3 regions of the Piscibacillus salipiscarius genome follow, and region 2 is predicted to be linked to each of the others. Evidence: riboswitches for the same ligand, from Rfam matches in the RefSeq annotation. Region 2 holds a riboswitch; each other region holds the start of a gene.
What was found. Region 2 has a riboswitch for cyclic di-GMP ahead of ACFSW4_RS07090 (DUF192 domain-containing protein). Riboswitches for the same ligand answer to the same signal wherever they lie in the genome.
Positions count from the first base shown of each region.

Region 1: it holds a riboswitch for cyclic di-GMP, as region 2 does, so the genes downstream of both, ACFSW4_RS09410 (anti-repressor SinI family protein) here and ACFSW4_RS07090 (DUF192 domain-containing protein) in region 2, are expected to answer to the same signal.
Region 3: it holds a riboswitch for cyclic di-GMP, as region 2 does, so the genes downstream of both, ACFSW4_RS09100 (anti-repressor SinI family protein) here and ACFSW4_RS07090 (DUF192 domain-containing protein) in region 2, are expected to answer to the same signal.

Region 1 is NZ_JBHUMZ010000021.1:144,972-151,956, forward strand. Features, by position in the region: gene ACFSW4_RS09370 (YitT family protein) at 1-152, shown strand, start outside; gene ACFSW4_RS09375 (hypothetical protein) at 186-557, opposite strand; gene ACFSW4_RS09380 (DUF2188 domain-containing protein) at 617-871, opposite strand; gene ACFSW4_RS09385 (peroxiredoxin) at 1,096-1,749, shown strand; gene ACFSW4_RS09390 (winged helix-turn-helix domain-containing protein) at 1,765-1,983, shown strand; gene ACFSW4_RS09395 (MFS transporter) at 1,985-3,175, opposite strand; gene ACFSW4_RS09400 (hypothetical protein) at 3,363-3,884, opposite strand; gene ACFSW4_RS09405 (nucleoside hydrolase) at 3,946-4,899, opposite strand; gene ACFSW4_RS09410 (anti-repressor SinI family protein) at 4,982-5,155, opposite strand; cyclic di-GMP riboswitch class I at 5,136-5,225, opposite strand; gene ACFSW4_RS09415 (Crp/Fnr family transcriptional regulator) at 5,326-6,051, shown strand; gene ACFSW4_RS09420 (hypothetical protein) at 6,117-6,985, shown strand, end outside.
Region 2 is NZ_JBHUMZ010000019.1:30,775-37,759, reverse strand. Features, by position in the region: gene ACFSW4_RS07105 (cupin domain-containing protein) at 1-355, shown strand, start outside; gene ACFSW4_RS07100 (4a-hydroxytetrahydrobiopterin dehydratase) at 418-651, shown strand; gene ACFSW4_RS07095 (hypothetical protein) at 747-2,147, opposite strand; cyclic di-GMP riboswitch class I at 2,491-2,580, shown strand; gene ACFSW4_RS07090 (DUF192 domain-containing protein) at 2,722-3,072, shown strand; gene ACFSW4_RS07085 (Flp family type IVb pilin) at 3,088-3,276, shown strand; gene ACFSW4_RS07080 (A24 family peptidase) at 3,310-3,819, shown strand; gene ACFSW4_RS07075 (TadE/TadG family type IV pilus assembly protein) at 3,821-4,204, shown strand; gene ACFSW4_RS07070 (pilus assembly protein TadG-related protein) at 4,220-5,113, shown strand; gene cpaB (Flp pilus assembly protein CpaB) at 5,128-5,838, shown strand; gene ACFSW4_RS07060 (AAA family ATPase) at 5,859-6,647, shown strand; gene ACFSW4_RS07055 (CpaF family protein) at 6,674-6,985, shown strand, end outside.
Region 3 is NZ_JBHUMZ010000021.1:82,595-89,579, forward strand. Features, by position in the region: gene ACFSW4_RS09090 (APC family permease) at 1-240, opposite strand, end outside; gene ACFSW4_RS09095 (hypothetical protein) at 605-1,087, shown strand; cyclic di-GMP riboswitch class I at 1,219-1,301, shown strand; gene ACFSW4_RS09100 (anti-repressor SinI family protein) at 1,319-1,462, shown strand; gene ACFSW4_RS09105 (AI-2E family transporter) at 1,609-2,694, shown strand; gene ACFSW4_RS09110 (PucR family transcriptional regulator) at 2,775-3,632, shown strand; gene ACFSW4_RS09115 (ABC transporter ATP-binding protein) at 3,738-4,871, shown strand; gene nagB (glucosamine-6-phosphate deaminase) at 5,043-5,759, opposite strand; gene nagA (N-acetylglucosamine-6-phosphate deacetylase) at 5,770-6,906, opposite strand.

The sequences.
Region 1 (6,985 bases), on a different contig from region 2:
CCAACCTTAATAAAGAGGTCCTTTACATCGTGATCAATAAACGCGAAATCGTTCAGCTAAGAAAAATTATAGAAAAGATAGACCCTGATGCCTACGTAACAACACACAGGGTTCAGGAAATCTTCAAGACAGGCTATAAAGGTGGTAAATAATAAGCGTACCCGCACACAATCGCGGGTACGCTTTTATTCAATCTCATATGACGCTTCATACTCTTCAATAAATTTAGCAACTTCATCTTCTTTCGCTGAATAAAATAGTGGATTATGAAAGCCTTCATCATGCGAATCATAGACAAAATAAATTGGATACTCATAAGAAATAGGGACGGGAACTCGGTCTCGCTTAGCATCATCTAACCCTGTTGGCCCCATTTGATCGACTGACTTATAGTCCATAACCCATTCTCCGTCGCCACTTTCAATCCACGCATTAATTTCTTCATCTGAATCGCCGATATGCTCTTTATAAACCATGAGTACAAATAAGCGGCCTGTACAATCGGGCTTCTTCTCCTCTTGCTTTTCATTACCAAACAATTTACTAAATAACCCCATGCGTCCTCACCCTTTTTTCTATATACTATCATATATAGAAAATTTTAGTACGCAAAATTTTACTCTTTTACATCATCATAATTAAAATTCTCATTAATATCCCCGTCTTCACCTCGAACTTGGACATACGATTCATATTCATCTGAGATCTCATCTGCTCGCTTGAGTGCTTCTTTTTCAGTCGCAAAAGTTTCATGATCATTCTCTTGATTAATTAGATGGACAATCCAGTCGTCCCCTTTACGTTTGACGATCACACCATGCTCCTTCATCTCTGGCCTTGCCCCACTATGTTGACTATTCTCTTCAGACATATTTAACCTCCTTGAGTTTATCCTCTTCATAATATGGGTATATAAATAAAAAAATATAAATCATTTAAATGACGTTATGAGATACTTCGCACAAAATTAGTACACTGAGAATATTTCAAAAATTATTGCAAATCATTTTGGAATGTTGGTTCATTTTTGTTATGATTAGAATATAATAAATCATACTAAACTTATAGGAATTATAATTTAAGGAGGAATCACTTATGTCAGAAGAACAACAAAATCCAATAAGCTTACCTAGAATTGGGGACAAAGCTCCAAACTTTGAAGTGAATACAACACAAGGACCTGTTAAATTAGAGGACTACAAAGGATCATGGCTGGTGTTGTTTTCTCACCCAGCAGATTTTACACCAGTTTGCACAACAGAGTTCGTAGCCTTTCAGGAGATTTATCCTGAATTAAGAGAATTAAACACTGAGTTATTAGGATTAAGTGTCGACAGTGTTCAGTCTCATATTGCGTGGGTACGTAACATTGAGGAGAACTTTAATACCAAAATTGAATTCCCTGTTATTGCAGACTTAAGCAAAGAAGTAGCAACTAAATATGGTATGATTCATCCCAACGATAGCGGCACTGAAGCAAGCCGTGCTGTGTTCGTTATTGATGATCAGCAAGTGATCAAGTCTATTATTTACTACCCACTAACGACTGGTCGTAACATGGCTGAAATCGTTCGTTTAGTCAAAGCACTACAAACTACGGTTAAACACCAGGTGTCAACGCCTGCTAACTGGACTGAAGGCGATGACGTTTTAGTACCACCACCAGCTTCACAGCAGCAAGCTGAAGAACGCGCAAATGATGATAGCGTTGAAGTGATTGACTGGTACTTAGCAAAGAAAAAGTTATAAGCCAGGTGAGCCCAAATGCCTTGTGGTAAAAATGAAACGACACTCGCACCTTCGCAAATCGAACTGTTTTTGACCGCAATTGAGAACTCAGGCAATGTTGATCAAATCAGAGAAAAAGTTAACCTGCCCGTTTTTAAGGTCAGAAGTGCATTGCGCGAGCTTGAAGGTGCAGGTTATATTGAAGAAGTAAACGAAGAATATGTTTTAACTGATAAAGGAATGGCCTCACTCTAACTCAGAGCGGGGCCTTTTTTGCATTTCGATAAAAGAACAATCCAGATAATAGAGGCAAAATAACGGCGACGAACACAACGCCATTCCAGCCAAACTGTGTCCAAATCACGCCAACACCAGTCCCGCCTACGGTTACACCAATATAATAACTAAACAAATAGATACTCGTCGCTCCGCTCTTGTGATGTTTCGCGGTTGCACCAACCCAAGACGAAGTAAGCGAATGAGCTGTGAAGAAGCCGAGGCACATGACCGCAAGCCCGAGGATAATCACGACCACATTTGAGATGACGGTCATCAACACTCCTGTCGCCATGATTATTAAACCGCTAAATAAAATGCGAACCGTTCCATATAAGTCCGCTAGTTTTCCTGCAATAGGCGAGCCAATGACACCCATTGAGTACGTTAAAAACAAGAGCGAGATCACTTGAATGGATAAGAAAAAAGGATCACCTTCCAAGTAGAAAGGCAAGTACACCCAAATCCCCGAAAAGCTCACTTGAATCATCATTCCGAAAATAAAAGCATAAATCAGCAGTGGATTTTTCAAATGAATAAACATCCCTTTTAAATCCTGCGAATAGGGCTGCTTTGAACTAGTGAAAGATTTTGATTTAGGTAATACGACTAAACACAATAGGGATATGACAAGTCCAAACACACCTAACACATAAAAGCTTGACTCCCAGGTATAAGCCTCTGCCCAGAAACCGCCAAAGACTCTGCCTGCCATACCGCCAAGAGCGTTACTTGCGATATAAATCGTGACCGCTAAAGCGCGGCTGCCTGCTGCAACTTCTTCCGTTATGTAGGCAACGGCAACAGCTGGAAGGCCTGCGCAAAAGATCCCGACTAGTAACCTTAAAAACACGAGTGCATAAAACGAATCAACCAATGGCATTAAAAAGAGTGGCACGACCGATAACAACATCGTCCACTTTAAAATGCCAATTCGTCCAATTCGGTCCGAAACAAATCCAAACGCAAGCAAACTAATCATAAGTGAAAACGATGCAACGGAAAATAATAGACTCGACTCAGTTGCTGATACTCCAAATTCTTTTGCTAGAATAGGTAAAATAGGCTGGATAATATAAAGGTTTGAAAAGATAAAAACAGATGCCAGCATTAACCCTAGTGACAACTGCCAAAACCGCCCGTCCCTAAACGAATAGGCCGACTCTCCCATGTTAATCCTTCTTTCGGTGCCATTAGTTGTCCATCATTTTATCAAACTATTGATGAAATCTCATCTAATGTAAGTTGTCCGTCAAAGCGTATCAGTCACTTTGGGAAGTTTATCGGTCACTTTTAGAATTTTATCAATCAGTTTTGGAAAATTATCGGTCGCTTTTTCTCTACAAAAAAAGACCCCTCTAGAGGTCTCCATGCCAGATGATTTCGCCTTTTTGCTGATTGGGATCCACATTGACGTTAAAATTATGCTTTTCATAAAAATACGTCAGACGATTTAAATGATCCCAATCACGCTCAACTAAATCACCTGTAATATATTGATAGTTAAACTCTTTGACTAAATCTTTTAAATAATTCATTAAAATAGACCCATACCCTTGATCCTCAGGCCCTTTTATATCGGCAATATGAACGGTTTGTTCATCTTTAAATTCAAGCTGCATACAGGAATCCCAGTGGCCTTTAAATGGTCCTGCGCAATCATTGACCATCAGCTGCCCCTTCTCATCATCAGCATCCTTAAACACAATCACCCAATTATCCTGCTTTGTTTGGTCAATGCCAACAATGTCATATTTCTTTGAGATTTCCTTTATATTTTCACGCATTCGAAGAACTTGGAACTCCATGTTCTCAAGTTCAGCTTGTCGCTCCTCTTGAGTCTGTTCAGCTTCAAGCTCTAATAACCTTGGAAAACTCATCGAATGCCCCTTTCTTTAAAACTCAAACACACAATTGGGCATTATACAAGAATTCTCACATCTATGCAAGTTCATAGCTTCGGATCGAATCGATAAACAAATCGACTAACCTTTCCCGGTCCACATCATGAAGTACGTAGGCATTTGGCTGCCTTCCTAATGTGTCTAAGTAATCAACAAAGGTCGTACCTGCGGTTAAAGGTGAGTTACGTTCAACCGTAACATAATAAAAATTACCACTAAATAGACTCGGGTCAATAATATAGGCTGCAGCGCACACATCATGGAGCCTGACTACATCTTCAAAGTAAGTCACATTAAAAGGCGAACCCATAGATGCTTCCTGGTAAAACTTCAGCATTCGGTAGACCTTATCGGATAAATCACTATTAATTGCACGAATGTTCTCAAGCTCGGGTTCCGTTAAAAATGCTTGCCTCGTCGCATCAAGGCCACTCATGATGACAGGAACGCCGGACCTAAAAACTAACTCCGCAGCATCAGGGTCTGCATAAATATTAAATTCTGCTGTCGGAATAACATTACCTCCCATCACCGCACCGCCCATCATCGAAATCCTTTTAATATTCGACTTTAACTCAGGATGGGTACTTAACAACAAGCCGACGTTCGTTAACGGCCCGCTCGTCACAATGGTAATTGGCACATCCGATTTAGAGATGACATCATACATCGCTGATATCGCTGTTCTTATACTTCCAGGAAAATTAGATTTAGGAAAAACCACATTTCCCGTACCTGTTTCGCCATGAAAATCTGGTGCTGTCTCAAGTGACTTAAAAATTGGCTTATTTAAACCTCGAGCAACCTCAATCTCCTTACCTAAGTAACTCACCATTTTTAGTGCATTTTCATATGTTTGGTTCTGCTCTAAATTTCCAGGGGCAGTTGTAATTAATTGAACATCCAATTTTTCATGAATGAGCGCTACCAACAACATCATAAAATCATCTATGCCAGGATCTGTATCAATAATAACAGGAGTTTGTGCCACAAAAAAACCTCCAATAAAAATGAACTTTACTTCATCTTATTGAAGGTGACCTGAAATGTTGTTAAGATTATACAGGAAAATATTACAACTGACGTTTTTGCTCAATGAATTGTTTAACGTCCTCCAAGCATAACCCAAGCTCCCTAGCTTCCTTAAGTAATTCCACCCACTCTCGGTCTAACAACTGATCACTTTTTTCCCGAACTGACACCGTTTGTACTCCTCCCCACATGATCAGAGGCAGCTGTGCTATCATAGGCCACCCCCAGACCCTTAGACCACCAGCTTTGCGTCCCACTCTTTCAAGTGGTTTGCCTTTTCTAGAACAACTGGTATTTTTTTCTTCTAATTGATATACTATTCTAAAATAACGAAAACTTCTGTTAAGTACTTAACATTAAGTCATATTTTTAGGGGGAGAATTTGATGAAATATGATGAACTATGGTACTTATCTAAAATCGGATTTCTTGAACATGTCGCACCTCCTGCGAGCAATGAGCTCATAGGATGCATCAAACATGCAAGATATAATCGTAATGAGGTCATACGAACGCCTGACAACACCAAGCATGAGTTGGGTTTTATCAAAGAAGGCTCCGTGAGATTGTATACCATTAACGACGAAGGAAAACAGTTCACGTGCAGCCTATTAGGTCCAGGAAGTACCTTTGGTAAAATGAGATCCTTTTCACTACATATGGATAATGTTTATGTAGAAGCGATCGAGCCAACGCACTTTTGTACAGTTGATGAGGAAAGTTTTATGGCACTCGCAAACAAATACCCTATTTTATTGCACAAAGCTTTAGAAACATTAAGTGATCGGCTAAAAGAACGGGAAGAACGCCTTAAAGTCATGGCACTAGATCACTGCAAGGATAAAGTCATTCACCTGCTTCAAATGATTTACGACCGTTACAATAGACCATCACATGACCAAGAGTTCTACACCATCACCTTACCCATCACCCAGCAGGAACTTGCCAACATGATTGGTTCAAGCCGTGAGTCTGTCTCTACTGTTTTAAACGAACTTGCCGAAGAAGGACTCGTGAAATTTCCTAAGCGCAAACAAATAGATGTGCATTTTTCGCTAGTACAAGACGACCCCAACCCTAAATACATTCAAGATCTCTATCAAAACTATTAACAAAAATATGACAGTGTACTTTCAAACCCCTATAATGAAAGTAAACAGTAAAAGGACGTATCAACATGAAGTGGATCATCATTAGACCCCTTTTTGCATTACTAATGGGGTTTACCTATTTATTATCACAATTTATCGATTCAGACCTGCTTCCAATTCTGGTTAGTCTATTTGCGACGATTACGGTGATGTCTTACATACCTTATTTAAGTAAAACTCCGATGATACTTATAAGCACGTTGCTGATTTTAAGTGTTATCTTTTTACTAAACGGAAGCGGGCTCATGAAATTATTTCACGGGATGAGAGAAAATGTAGGGTTACTGGCAATTTTTCTTTTCGTTCCATTAATCTCCCTTCCAATTAAAAATGGTCAGTACTTAGACTACATGAACGCCATTTTTAATCATTATGTTAAAACATCCAAACAACTCTATACGTATTTAAAAATATCGATATTAGGTATTGGGTCGGTTATGAATTTGGGTACGATTCCAATTATGTACCATTTGACCGAAACATCTTCGTTTATTGATTATCGCGATACCCGAATCAGAGCGCTGACAAGAGGGTTCTCACTAAGCTTTTTATGGTCGCCTTATTTCATTTCAATCGCTCTCATTTTAACTTACTTTAATGTGACTTGGGTTGAATTATTCCCGTTCGGGTTCGCTTTTGCCCTAGCTGGATTCATCTTAGGCCTTTTTACAATGGGATCGATTAGCGAACCAATAAAAATCGTAGAGTCAGACGAGAACATTTCTATTGAAACAGCTAAGCGTAAGTTATTTGAACTTTTATTAATCATCATCGGTATGACCGTCATCACGATGACCATCGAACACTTTGTGGATTTATCAGTATTAACCATCATCCCAATTATGGCGATCATCGTGTCTACTATATGGTCACTCTTTTATCAGTCACCGAAAGA
Region 2 (6,985 bases):
GGGAAGTCATTCGACCATTTTAGAAGCTGGGAAAAAGTTGCTCATTCCAAAGGAAACCAATCATGTGTTCATAAATGCATCAAGCGAAGAACCAGTTAAGTTTCGGATTAGAATGACACCTGCTCATCATTTTGAACAGTCGATGCGAATTTTGTACGGACTCATGGAAGATGATAAAACAGATGAGAAGGGTTTTCCGAATGACCGTATTCATATCGCGCTTATCCTGGAGATGCAGGATTCTCATGTTGTTGAATTACCATTTATATTAAAATTATTACTGAAATGGTTGGCTAAAAAGGGTAGGAAAAAAGGGATCGATCAAGAGCTTATCAATAGGTATGCTCATCAGTAGTTATAGCGGGACAGTTTTAATAATATAGAGTAGGGAAAACTCTTAGTAGGAGGTGGATGATGATGGAAAAGTTAACTGATGAACAAATCAAGCAAGAACTCGATCAGCTTCCTGACTGGAAGTTAGTAGATGACATTTGGGTTCGCCGCCGCTATAAGTTTAAGGATTATTTAAACGGAATTGAGTTTGTCCGAAAAGTGGCTGAATATGCTGAAGGCAAGAACCACCACCCGAACATTGCGATTGACTATAAGGTTGTTACACTTAAAATTTCATCATGGTCAATGCGCGGATGACGGACCTAGACTTTGAGATGGTTCACCATTTTGATAAATTGTATAACGAACAGGAAAAATAGCCACCAAGCGTTTGGTGGCTATTTTTGTGAAGTTCATAAAAGCAGCCAAGCAATGAGTACGCCTACACCACCAAATGTTAAGGCGTAACCAATGTTCCAAAGCGTCAGTTGATATGGGTTACGTTTAAAGTATTGATTGAGCATTGTAATAGGAATATTAAATGTACCGGTCATATCATTAGCGATGACGGATACAATCATCACAACTGAGATACTGAGTGGGCTAATCGTATCTAAAAATGGTGTGACGAATAACCCTTGTAAGCTCAAAGTGACTAGCGGATGGAACCCGACGAATGCAAGCACCATGGAGCTTAACTGGATAAATATAAATAACAGAAGTGGTGTTTGTTCAAGCCATGCGAAAGATGTCATTGCAGCATCTAATATGGGGGTTTGGCTAATAATCTCATTAAATAGTCCAATTGGAAGCAGGAGCACCATGAAATTTTGCATCGTCCAAATGTGATCGCCCCAAACCTTTTGTGTATAACGCATAAATGTTCGTTGTTTTTTAGTAGCGTATGCCCATAAAAATGTGTACGGAATAATAATTAATATAATAGATTCAAAGAAGTCTAACCCCGATAATAAATGCACTCCCGCTGCTACTAAAATAAATAAAATCAAAAATCCAGCAAGTGATGTAAGGTGGCGTCTATTCACATGCAGGTCTTCTTGGTCTTCATCAGGCCCATCAAATGTGATGTGCTTGAACTTCATATAGCCGAGTGATGCATCAATCAGCAGCATAGTGATTGAAAATGCAAATAAAACGGGCAGTAAGATTAAGTAAGATGAACCTGTAAAGGCGACAACCATTGCGATGTAGACTTCAATAGGACTCCACGTATTAGCTGCTGCAAAGGGCCTTAAAATAGCTCGCGTTGCAAATTGGTGGGTCACCTGACTGGATAAATGCGCAGTCTTCTCTTTAACCAGCGAATAAACTAATGGAATGGTTGAAATAAAAATAAATAAGGTTAATGTATAACTTGTCAGGTATGACTTTACATAAAACTTCCCTAAATTAGGTGTATTTTTTTGAAGTAAATTAAAAAGTGACTGTTCATAACCTCCAACGATCATGTAATGGTTAATGAACGGAATAAAATATAATAATGTTAATAGTAATGCCATTGAAGTAAAATAAGTTGCTAGATCTTGAAATGGCAGGTCATATGTAACCATGAGAGCAAGAGCAATAATTAAAAAAACGATTCCAATAGATTGGTAGGTACGGTTCGCCCCTCTAATAGAAAAGATTAAAGCCAATACACCAATAACCCCTTGAATCGTTAAGATCCCATCCCAAGCAATGAATAGATTTAAGATAAATAGTAGTGCATAGCTTGTATATAGATAAAATAATAATCGGTTCATGATATCACGCTTTCTTAAAGCATTATCCCTCCTAATCTTAACAAAATCCATCCTATCTTCCTACTTCAATTAGTTGCTGAGAATAACACTTTTTACATTTATAAGTAATACTTTTGAACTATTTTGTAAAATAACCGACAAAAAAATGAAAAAATTTCGTAATAATAAAGCTGAGGTATTATGACCTAATGTAATAACTATAATTACCATCATTCGACAAATTACGACATTCTGACTGGAAAAAGACATAACATATAGTCCCAAATAAAATCTAGGACCAATCATAAATTGGAAGTGAATCGACAATTTTATAGTTTATTTGACGGATTTCTATGAATCTCGTTATGAATTAATATGTCGTTAAGAGATTAGTCAGAAATCTAAAATGACCTAATCTCGATAAAGGCAAAACTGGTGAAAACCAGTGACGCAAAGCTACAGGGGCTTCTGTGCATTTTGAGCACAATGCCAGCCAGCTACCGAAAGATCAGGGATGTAAGTTAGCAGTATGGGCGTCCTATTTAACAAGTGACCGGTTATGTAGGTCATCCATTGCTCCTACCTTACAATGAACCCCGTCATTCGGTAATGGCGGGGTAATTTAATTTGGATGGAGGTGACAAACGTGATCCTACGCAACCTGAGTACAGATGCAGAAGTGGCACGTCATATTAGACCAGCTTACTCATTTAGTAAAAGACTTAAAGGATTAATGTTTACAGATGAGCTAGCCTCAGGTTGCGGGTTGCATATTTTACCCTGTCAATCGGTACACACACATTTTATGCGTTACCCCATTGATGTTGTGTATTTAACGAAAGATTTAGTCGTAGTCGATATCGACGAAAATCTACCTCCAGGTAAGTTCGGAAGACGGAAAAAAGGTGCGCACTCGGTACTAGAACTCCCCACTGGTACCGTGTCGCGTACCAATATTCAAATCGGTCACTATTTAGAAATAGAAAATAAAAATTAAAAGGAGAGAGTTGTAATGAAAGAACTTTTCTTAAATATGATTCGCGAAGAAGAAGGACAAGGTATGGCAGAGTATGCCTTAGTATTAGGTGTTATTGCTGTTGGAGTTGTTGGAGTATTAGTTACATTTGGTGAAGAAATTATGAAAGTATTTAATGATGTTATTACTAGCTTCCAAACAAAGCCAACAGAACCTACTACCTAATGATTAAATTTAAAGGAAAGGAGGCCCCGAGCAATGGAATGGATATTAAATCTACTATTATTTACGGTCTTATTTATTTGTCTTATCACTGATCTTAAGCACAGGAAAATTTACAACAAAGTATTATTTCCGGCGTTCTTCCTTGCTCTCCTCCTGCAACCTTTGTTATTTGGAATTGATGGTGTGAAAAGCTTTTTCCTAGGTTTTTTCTTAGGATTTGGGCTTCTATTAATTCCATATCTGATGGGTGGAATGGGTGCTGGTGATGTAAAGTTACTCGCGGTTATTGGTGCTATAAAAGGTCCTGGATTTGTGCTACTTACGGCTTTTTATATGGCGCTTATTGGAGGAATCATTGGCATTGCAATTATTTTGTTTCAAAAAGGAATCTTTAAAAAACTCTATTACGCCCTTTCTAGCATGAGATATGGAATTCAATTATTGATGCCAGATCGTGACTCCATGAAAAGAACTTTTCCATATGGGGTCGCAATTGTCGGTGGCGCTTGTTTATCGTTCTTATTGAATGGAGTGGTGATGTAATATGTTGCGCAATGAAAATGGTCAGTCTATTGTAGAGTTTTCTCTGATCATCCCATTGTTAATATTAATGTTAGTCGGCATATTTGATGTCGGCAGGATGATGTATTCTTATTCGGGCCTCCATTTCACTGCTCAAGAATCAGTCAGACTTGGCGGTTTTGGCTATACAGATGAAGAAATTATTGATTTTGCGAAGGGGCATTTTGAAACAGGAGATACTGATTTACTTACGATCACCGTTACTCCAGCAGAAGCTGAGCGGCAGTCTGGTGAGTATGTAACGGTCACCTTAACGTATCCAGTTGAACCCATTACACCATTTGCCGAAGAGGTGTTTGGAGATTCTATAGAACTAACAGCCGACTCAACGATTAGGGTTGAGTGATGAGGAGGCGGCGAAATGTTTCAGTTTTGGAAAAGTGAAAAAGGTGGCGCCACGTTATTAGTCGCCTTAGCGTTTACAGGATTGCTTGCGCTAACTGGACTCGTTGTCGATGGTGGCCTTTTATATTCAACACATGCTCATCTCCAGAAGGCGGCAAATGCAGCTGCATTATCGGGAGGACAAGAGCTGACAAGAGATGAAACGGTTGTAGAAGGAATTGTCGAGGAGACGTTGACACATCACGAAGAACTAAGTTCGTTACAAGATACAGTGGTAGTAAAAGATAAGCGTGTTACAGTTCGATTAACGAAACCAACAGAGCTTACGTTCATGAAGTTATTTGGAATCGACAACGTAGATATAAACGTTAAAGCTACAGCGAGAATTGGTGTAATGGGCCGGGCAATGGGGGCAGCTCCGCTTGGAATTGATGAGTCCATTGAACTTGTGTATGGGCAAGAATACACCTTGAAAGTGGATGAAGAAGAAGTCGACACAGGTAACTTCGGTGTTTTAGCACTCGCAGGGGGCGGGGCTAAAACCTACGAACAAACGTTAATTCACGGTTTTGATCAAGAATTAAAAGTTGGTGATATTGTCGAAACAGAGACAGGTAATATTGCCGGTAAAACGAAGAACGCAACAGATATTTTAATTAATAGTTGTGACAACATGTATGAGCGAGATTGTCCAAGAGTGTTACTTATACCCGTTTACAAACCTCATAATCATGACCAAAATCAAATGAAGGAAGTAGAAATCAGAGGTTTCGCTTACTTTTATTTAACAGAACCGATGGATGGGAATGAAAAAGAGATTAAAGGTGAGTTTATTAAGCGAACGGGTCAAGGCTTTGAACTAGATGAAGCAGCAGAACGTGGGGCATTCATCGTACGTCTGACAGAGTAGGTAAGGTGAGTTTAATGCAATCGAAATTATTATTTTTATTAGCGATTTTAATGGGAGTTTTTACAACAGCCATTTTTTTCTATTCAAGTCAATCTGAGACGCCAGAACCAACTGAGGAAGCACCAATGGTTGATGTCGTTACTCTAGCGCAGGATATTGAAGAAAATCAAAAAATAACAGAAGAGGACCTACAATTTCAAACGCTACCAAAAGATCAGGTTCATCCGTCCGCAATCAAATCCTTAGAAGAAGTTAAAGGAAAGTTTGCGACAGCCGATATGGTGACGGGTGAGCTTTTGTTATCTCATCGGCTAAAATCTAGTCAGGAAGAGAAGGCACGGGTATCCCGAAAAGTAACAGACGGGCACCGGGCTGTCTCTATTGGTGTAGATATTGTGAGGTCTGTTTCGAATTTGATTCAACCAGAAGATTACGTCGATGTTATTTTTACATATGAAACTAAAGATGAGACAAAAAATAAGAAATTAAATGGGGAATCTAAGAATCTTCTTGATCAAATGGAATCTGTTTTACTACTAGAAAATATTCGTGTGTTGTCTGTTGGGAAACGAATGACGACGCTAGATGATGGAACCGAAGTGGCAGAGTATAGTCAGGTGACTTTAGAGCTAATGCCTGATGATTCAGTTGCCTTGGTCAATGCAGCTGAACAGGGTGCGATTCATTTAACGCTTCATTCTAAAATAACAGAAGGCGAAGAGTAAGGTTATTGGGGAGGAGAAACATGGCAGATATGATTCAAATCATAACTCTATGCAGTGGCAAAGGCGGCGTAGGGAAAACATTTTTAGCTGTAAATTTAGCAATCGCATTAAGCAAGAAAAATAAGGACGTTGTACTGATTGATGGCGATCTCCAATTTGGAGATGTGGGGATGGCTATGGACCTTCAACCAACTTTAACAATGAAAGACCTATTAGATGAACAAGATCGCTTAGATTCACACAATATCACTAATTATTTAGTAGAACATAAAAGCGGCGTATACGTTTTATCTGCTCCGGAGCGGCCAGAGTACGCTGAGTTAATCGATGGTGAGTTTATTAAGAACACACTTAATTTGCTTAAAGAACGATTTGACTACATTGTCATTGATGGTGGACATGGAATAGATGATTCGGCTATAGATTTTATGGATGTTGCTGATCAGATTTTGGCAGTGACAACACCTGAGGTAGCATCGTTAAAAAATACGAAAAGGTTAATTGAGACCATTCATCAGCTTCAAATGAACGAAAAGCTTGACGTGCTTCTTAATCGGCATGGGCTTGATAGTTTGATAAAAGCCGAAGAAATACCAGGTATGCTAAGAGCTGATAAACTCCATGACATACCTAATAACAATAAAGTTGCGATGCAGTCACTGAATTTAGGAGATCCGGCAGTCATCAGTCATTCAAAATCAGATTTAGCTAAAAAGATTTTTAAGTTAGCTCAATCCATTGTTGATGATCAAGTGGAATCAAAACCAAGTAAAAAGAAACATTCATTAATCTCCAGAATGTTTTTCTAATATAGAAGTTCACTGGGGGCTTTGATATGAGTTTATTAGAACGTTTAAAAAATCAAGAGCAGCCACAACAACCCAATAAAGCTGTTCATCAGGAAGGTTCTGTTTCGAAAGATGAAGCACAGCCACAATCATCTGACAAAACTAAACAAGAAATGAAGCCAAAGCAGGTTGTGAAGGCTCGTCCAGTATTAGATGAAAAAGACCGGGCATTCAAACAAACATTACATAAAGAGATCTTAAAAGAAATAAAAGGTGATCAGCCAAAAGAAGAGATTGTGCCTGTTGTTGAAGAACTGGCCGTCGAATTAATCAAGGAGAAAGATGATTATCGAACCGTT
Region 3 (6,985 bases), on a different contig from region 2:
CCCGCCTGAAACCGGGTAATTCCTGATCAGCACTCCATAACTGATTGCAATAATAGCCATTAATACAGCGCCAATACTCAATCCTAAAATAACGCCTAATGGCCCAGCACCAGCCATCCAATCAGCAGGTAGTACAAATGACCCCCAACCAATTGATGAACCTAATGCTATGGCCCATACCCAATGTGGTTTGAGTGTCTTACTTAGTTTCTTTCTCTCCAGTCCATTTCCAGAACTCAATTTTAAAACCCCTTTATATTTAGTTTTTTCACAACTATAACCGCTATTTTACCACTACGGTTCATCATATAAAAAACAGGTTTGGACAACTAAAACGCACCATGAAATAGCATTTACGCTCTAATAAGGTCCTCAGTTATTGAGAGGTTACCATAAAACGGTTTTTGCTTCATTTTGTCCAAATCTGTCACATCATTGTTTATTTTCCCCGAAATGTACCGTATAAATCATATTTTTTTTGACGAAGATGAAATAAGAACAAAGGAATTATTGTACAGAGAAAGGCTGACGGCATGACATGCGTAAATTTCTCCTGATTTTAAGTATCTTAATCATTTATTTTGTTATTAATGGTGTCAACACGGTGGATCGTATATTAGACTATAATTTCACTTCTGAGAAACAATCTGAGACGAATCAAGATAAAGAGTCCTATACTTGGACAGACGATGTGTTACCTAGAACCCCAACAAACCAGACAACCCAACCCGATGAAGATGACATTATTAACAAGTATGAAACGAGCTATGAAGAATTAAAACAAGAAACCATAACCGAAGTTGAGCAAATTAAAGAAAACGTACTATCTGAACTTGAAGAAGACCCAAACCCACTCAAGCTTGGAGCAATGGCTATTAAATATGAACAAAAAGCAACGGAACTGGAAAATGATATCGATCAGAAGTTTGAGGAATTATTTGAGGCGTTTGAGCAAGAGCTAGATCGTTATGGGTATTCCAAAGCATCAGTTGTAAAGCTGGAGCGAAAATATAAAAGTACAAAAACAGACCTTAAAAATGAACTTGTAAAAGAAGCAAGTGCTTGGATGGAAGGCAGAAAATTTTAATTTTCGACAAGAAAATACTTTAACATTAAAATTAATTGAAAATTTAGTAAAAAAGTCTCGGAATTTTTAGATGAAAAAGGGGTAACATTTTCCTAGTAAAGCTTATACAATTAAATTAAGATAAAGTCGATGCAGTTTAAAGGCAAACCTTTTGAAAAAAAGGGACGCAAAGCGAGTGGTCTAAGGGGAAACCTAAGACAGCACAGCTGCCTCATCTGTTGGGGGAGGAAAATGGTCACTATGACGCATTACCAAAAAGCTACAGAAAAACAACTGGATCGAGAATGGGTACTACTAATGAAAAAAGCAAAAGAAATGGGTATTAGTAAAAGAGAAATAAGAAAATTCATTGATGTTGAACGACCAAGTATATAACTTACAAACGGCCGTGGACAGTGAGTTCACGGTATCTTTATGTTTAGAGACTATTATTTTGGAAATACTAGAACCATAAATAAGTAGACTAGCAAATTTTACTATATTACAATATGACTATACATTTTAGAGAGTTGGTGAAATACGTGCCTAATGGAAAATGGTTCCGAATCGGTTATGCTGTCATCATCATTATGGTAATCATCTTTCTATCGACAAAGATACAGTTTATCTTCTCCCCCCTATTCGTTTTAGCTCAAACAATTTTTACACCATTAATTATTGCAGGGATTTTATATTATTTAACAAGACCCATTGTCGATGTACTAGATAATAAAATGCCGCGGCCGGTTGCGGTGTTAATTGTATTTTTAACAGGGATTGGTTTATTAGTTGGCTTAGTCATGTTAGTTTATCCTGAACTTCAAAAACAAATTGAAAATTTTGCTGAACAGGTGCCCACATTTATTGATGAAGCCAATCAATTTTTACTATCTGTGCAAAACAGTGAATGGTTTAATCGAATTTCTCCTGACCAACAAGCCATCACCGAATGGTTAAGGAGTTTAGAAACCAACTTAACAGATATTGCTTCTAATTTAGCTGGAAACATCACGACCTATTTAGGTGTCGTTGCTAGTGCCATTATTGTTCTAATTGTTGTACCTTTTGTATTGTTTTATTTACTTAAAGACGGTGAGCGTTTACCAAAGAGAATCATCAGCTTTTTACCGAAGAAATATAAGTATGAAGTAGGCGAGATTCTAGATGAGATGGATGATGCGTTAAGTAATTACATTCAGGGCCAGATTATTGTTAGTTTCTGTGTTGGGATACTGATCTATATTGGCTACTTGATTATCGATTTAAAATTCGCGTTAATTCTAGCATTTATTGCCTTATTTACAAACTTTATTCCATTTATCGGTCCATGGATTGGAACAGCACCAGGCGTTATTGTCGGTTTATTTGAATCACCACTTCAAGCACTGTTAGTAGTCATCGTAGCCGTTGTCGTTCAGCAAATTGAAAGTAATTTAATATCACCACAAGTCATGGGTAAAAAATTAAACGTCCACCCTATTACGATTATTTTCTTACTATTATTTGCTGGTAAATTCGGCGGAGTTGTAGCAATGATTATCGCGGTACCAACTTATGCAGTCGGTAAAGTTATTGTCAGTCACATTTACCGCATTATTAAACTACGAAATAAAGAGATGTTTGATTAAGGTTGTCTCAATTGAGGCAGCCTTTTTTACTGACTTGTCTGATATAATAGCTTTAAAGACTGATTAAAGGAGAACGTTTGATGGATTTTCAAAAATTAGTAGAGTTGTTTCCTAATTTAAAACGAGTTCATTCTGAGCCTAAACATTCTTTTACCTTTCGTATACAGGGGCAGCTTTATGCTATACCGGAAAAAGACTTAACTTATGATTATAAACAGATTATAAAAGCCTTTGCGGATCATGAACTTATACATACTAATGAAGAAAAAAACTGGCTGGACTTTCTTAATGGACTTAGCTCTGAGCGACCTATCCAGGGACAAAACATTCGCCTAACCATCATGCAAATACAAAATAATTCTGAACAGCAGGACACACTCAAAGAGTCCATTTCTTTACTCTTAAATAAGTCAGTTTTATTTCTGTGGGAGAAACCTAATTTGCTTGTGTTGCTTGAATCATTATGTGGTGATTATGAGCCAATTCCCTTTGAAGAAATTATCGACGTGATGAGTGACGATTTAGATTTGAATTTGAGGTTAATGATAAGTAACCCACTTAAAGTAGATGAAAAAACGCCTGAATTTTATAAGTGGTTTATTGATACGGCTGATAAGGTATTTACTAAAACGTCTAAACGATTAGTCAAACAAGGAGATGCTCTAATCCTTCTTCTTCCTGAAAAATACACATTTGGGGAACGTGAATATTTTGGCCAGTCGATTTTACAAAACAGTTCGGATGACGAAGACTTAATTAAAACCATCAAAACCGTCATTGAACATCAAGGGAATGTGACCGCTGCAGCGAAAACATTATATATGCACCGAAACAGTGTTCAGTACCGATTGGATAAATTTCAAGAACTGACGGGGCATGATATCAAAAACTTTAACGACATGCTAAACGTTTACTTAGCGATTCAGTTAATAGAATGATAGATATGCACAAAAAATTCTGAGTTTTTTGTGCAATCTTTCTATATGAAAGCGATTTCGCCTAAGGTACACTTAAATTAACACTTTTATATTGGGGGAATTGACATGGCAGAGTTACGTTTAGAAAACATTAATAAAATCTATGAAAAAGATGTACATGCGGTACAAGATTTTAATTTACATATTCAAGATAAGGAGTTTATCGTTTTTGTCGGTCCTTCGGGCTGTGGTAAATCGACGACTCTACGAATGATCGCAGGACTTGAGGAAATTACATCAGGAGAATTTTATATTGGTGATGACAAAATGAACGATGTGGCACCGAAAAACCGTGATATTGCGATGGTTTTCCAGAACTATGCACTGTACCCGCATATGAACGTTTATGATAACATGGCGTTCAGTTTAAAACTTCGTAAGGTTAATAAAAAGGAAATTAAAGAACGCGTTCAGAGAGCAGCTGAAATTCTAGGACTTGAAGACTTGCTTGACCGTAAACCTAAAGCCTTATCTGGTGGTCAGCGTCAGCGTGTAGCATTAGGCCGCGCGATCGTCCGTGATGCTAAAGTATTCTTAATGGATGAGCCATTATCAAACTTAGATGCGAAATTACGTGTCCAAATGCGTGCTGAGATTCAAAAGCTTCACAAACGCCTACAGACGACAACGATTTATGTCACGCACGACCAAACAGAGGCCATGACCATGGCAACTCGTCTGGTTGTTATGAAAGACGGCGTAATCCAGCAAGTCGGTTCACCTAAAGAAGTTTACGATAAGCCGAATAATGTGTTCGTTGGCGGATTTATCGGATCACCTGCCATGAACTTCTTAAAAGGAACATTAAATGAAAATTCAATTACGGTTGAAGATCACGATATCGCTGTACCTGAAGGTCGCATGAAGGTGTTACGCGATTTAGATTATGTTGGTAAAGAAGTCATTCTCGGCATTCGTCCTGAAGACCTTCATGATGAACCAGCATTTTTACAAACGGCAGAAGGTGCTTCGTTCAAAGCTGATGTAGAAGTGGCTGAGTTAATGGGCTCAGAGTCTTATCTCTATTCTAAAATTGGCGACCAAGAATTCACAGCCCGCGTGGATGCTCGCTCAAACGTCGATGCTGGCCAAGCGATTACACTAGCCGTTGACATGAACAAAGCTCACTTCTTTGATGCTGATTCTGAAGAACGCATTGACTATCAACGACAAGAACAAGAAGAAACTCAAGAAGCATAAACAGGAAAGGAGTTCGTCTGAGGTGACGAACTCCTTTTTTATTGGTCTTCATGTGCTCCCTAATTCGTTTGGATGCTTCTTTATTTAGGTTCAAGGTTCCCCTATCGACACTCGCGCTCTCCCAAATAGCGCTATAGCGCTCACCAGGTCCCTAACTCAATTTACGCAAATTCAACTGTCCTTCTCTCCATAAATCACTTTTACACGATCGTGCTGCAAAAGAGCGCTCGCTGGGAAGTCCTCGTATACCTCACCTTCCATCAACTGCTTGATAGCTGGTTGTTTATGTTCACCGAAGGCAAGCAATATAATTTCTCGGCTTTCCATTATGTTACCGATCCCCATGGTAATCGCTTGTTTTGGAACTTCCTCCTTCGTATCGAAAAATTTCGCATTTGCTTCACGGGTCGAATCAGTCAAATTAACAACATGAGTTCTTGCATCAAAGGCTGTTCCAGGTTCATTGAAACCAATATGGCCGTTAATACCTAGCCCTAAAATTTGAAGATCAATAGGACCTTCTTTAGCTAATAACCTCTCGTATCGCTGACATTCCTCTTCCAAGTCTCCCGTTTCACCGTCTGGTATGTGAACATGATCGTCTTTAAGATTAATAAATTGAAACAGATGTTTTTGCATATACTGATGATAACTTTGTGGGTGGTCTTGATGAATCCCGACATACTCATCTAAATTAAATGTTTTAACTTTATGAAAATCAACCTGTCCATGTTGATACGCCTGGACTAAGTTTTCATATAATCCAACTGGCGTGCTACCTGTTGCTAGACCTAACGCGGCATGTGGATTTTCTTGAATCACCTTCACAACTTTATCAGCAGCCTTTTGACTCAACTCTTTATAACTATTAACTTTTAAAAACTCCATCTCATTCACCTTATTCATACAAAACACCCTTGCAGAAGTTTTTTTGCACATTAAAATTAGAATCTACCAGAACCAAATCGGCCTCTTTACCGATGGTGATACTCCCTTTTCGGTCAAAAACTCCTAACTGCTTAGCGGGATTAACCGATGCCATTTGTATGCATTCTTCAAAACTCGCACCTGCAACCTTCATCATATTCCGGCAAGCTTGATCCATCGTTAAAACACTCCCAGCAAGCGTTCCGTCATCAAGTGTAGCTTTCCCGTTTTCAACTGTCACATCCTGACCTCCAAGTGAATAGGTGCCGTCGGGCATTCCTTTTGCCCGCATCGCATCAGTAATGAGGATTAACCGATCAGGTCCAATCGTTTTATAAATTAACTGAAGCATATCATCACCTACGTGGATGCGGTCGGCAATAAGTTCACTCTTTAGCTCATCTAAAAGCATCGCCGTTCCCACAGCACCAACATCTCGGTGATGAATGCCGTTCATCGCGTTACATAGGTGCGTCATTTGATGAACGCCACGCGAAACAGCTTTTCTAATCTCACTCGAATTGGCATCCGTATGACCAGCGGAAACGTTAACGTCCTGCTCTACCAAATAACGAATCAGCTCACCTTCATCATCAAGTTCCGGCGCTAAGGTTACAGTTTTTATACGGTGGTTTGCTAACGCCACCCATTTTTTCATAAGTTCCACATCAGGTTTCACGATATATTCCTTTGGCTGAGCACCTGCTTTTTTCTTTTCAACAAAAGGGCCTTCAATATGGAGACCAAGTATCTCTGCTCTGCCCTGATACTGATCGTTAGCGGCTGTTTTAAGCACTCGTTCTATGTCTTCATGTTTGCTAGTGATCGTCGTTGGAACAAATGATGTAACACCTTCTTTGACAATCGTGCGTGAAATTTCCTCGATCGCATCAACGGTTCCATCCATCACATCCGCTCCACCAGCTCCGTGAATATGACCATCGATGAACCCGGGAATCAAATGATGCCCTTCCCCATCTACAGATTCATCGGCTTCAATTAGTTCATTACTAATGTGCTTAATCACTCCGTCTTCTATTAAAACGTGGTGATTATTCAAGATGCCTTTCTCTGTATAAACCTGGACATCTTTAATTAGTTTATTCATACAATCACCTTTGAACTTTAATTTTATTAAATACTATTAATTTTTGTAATATTATTTCATTACCTTCACATTCATATTA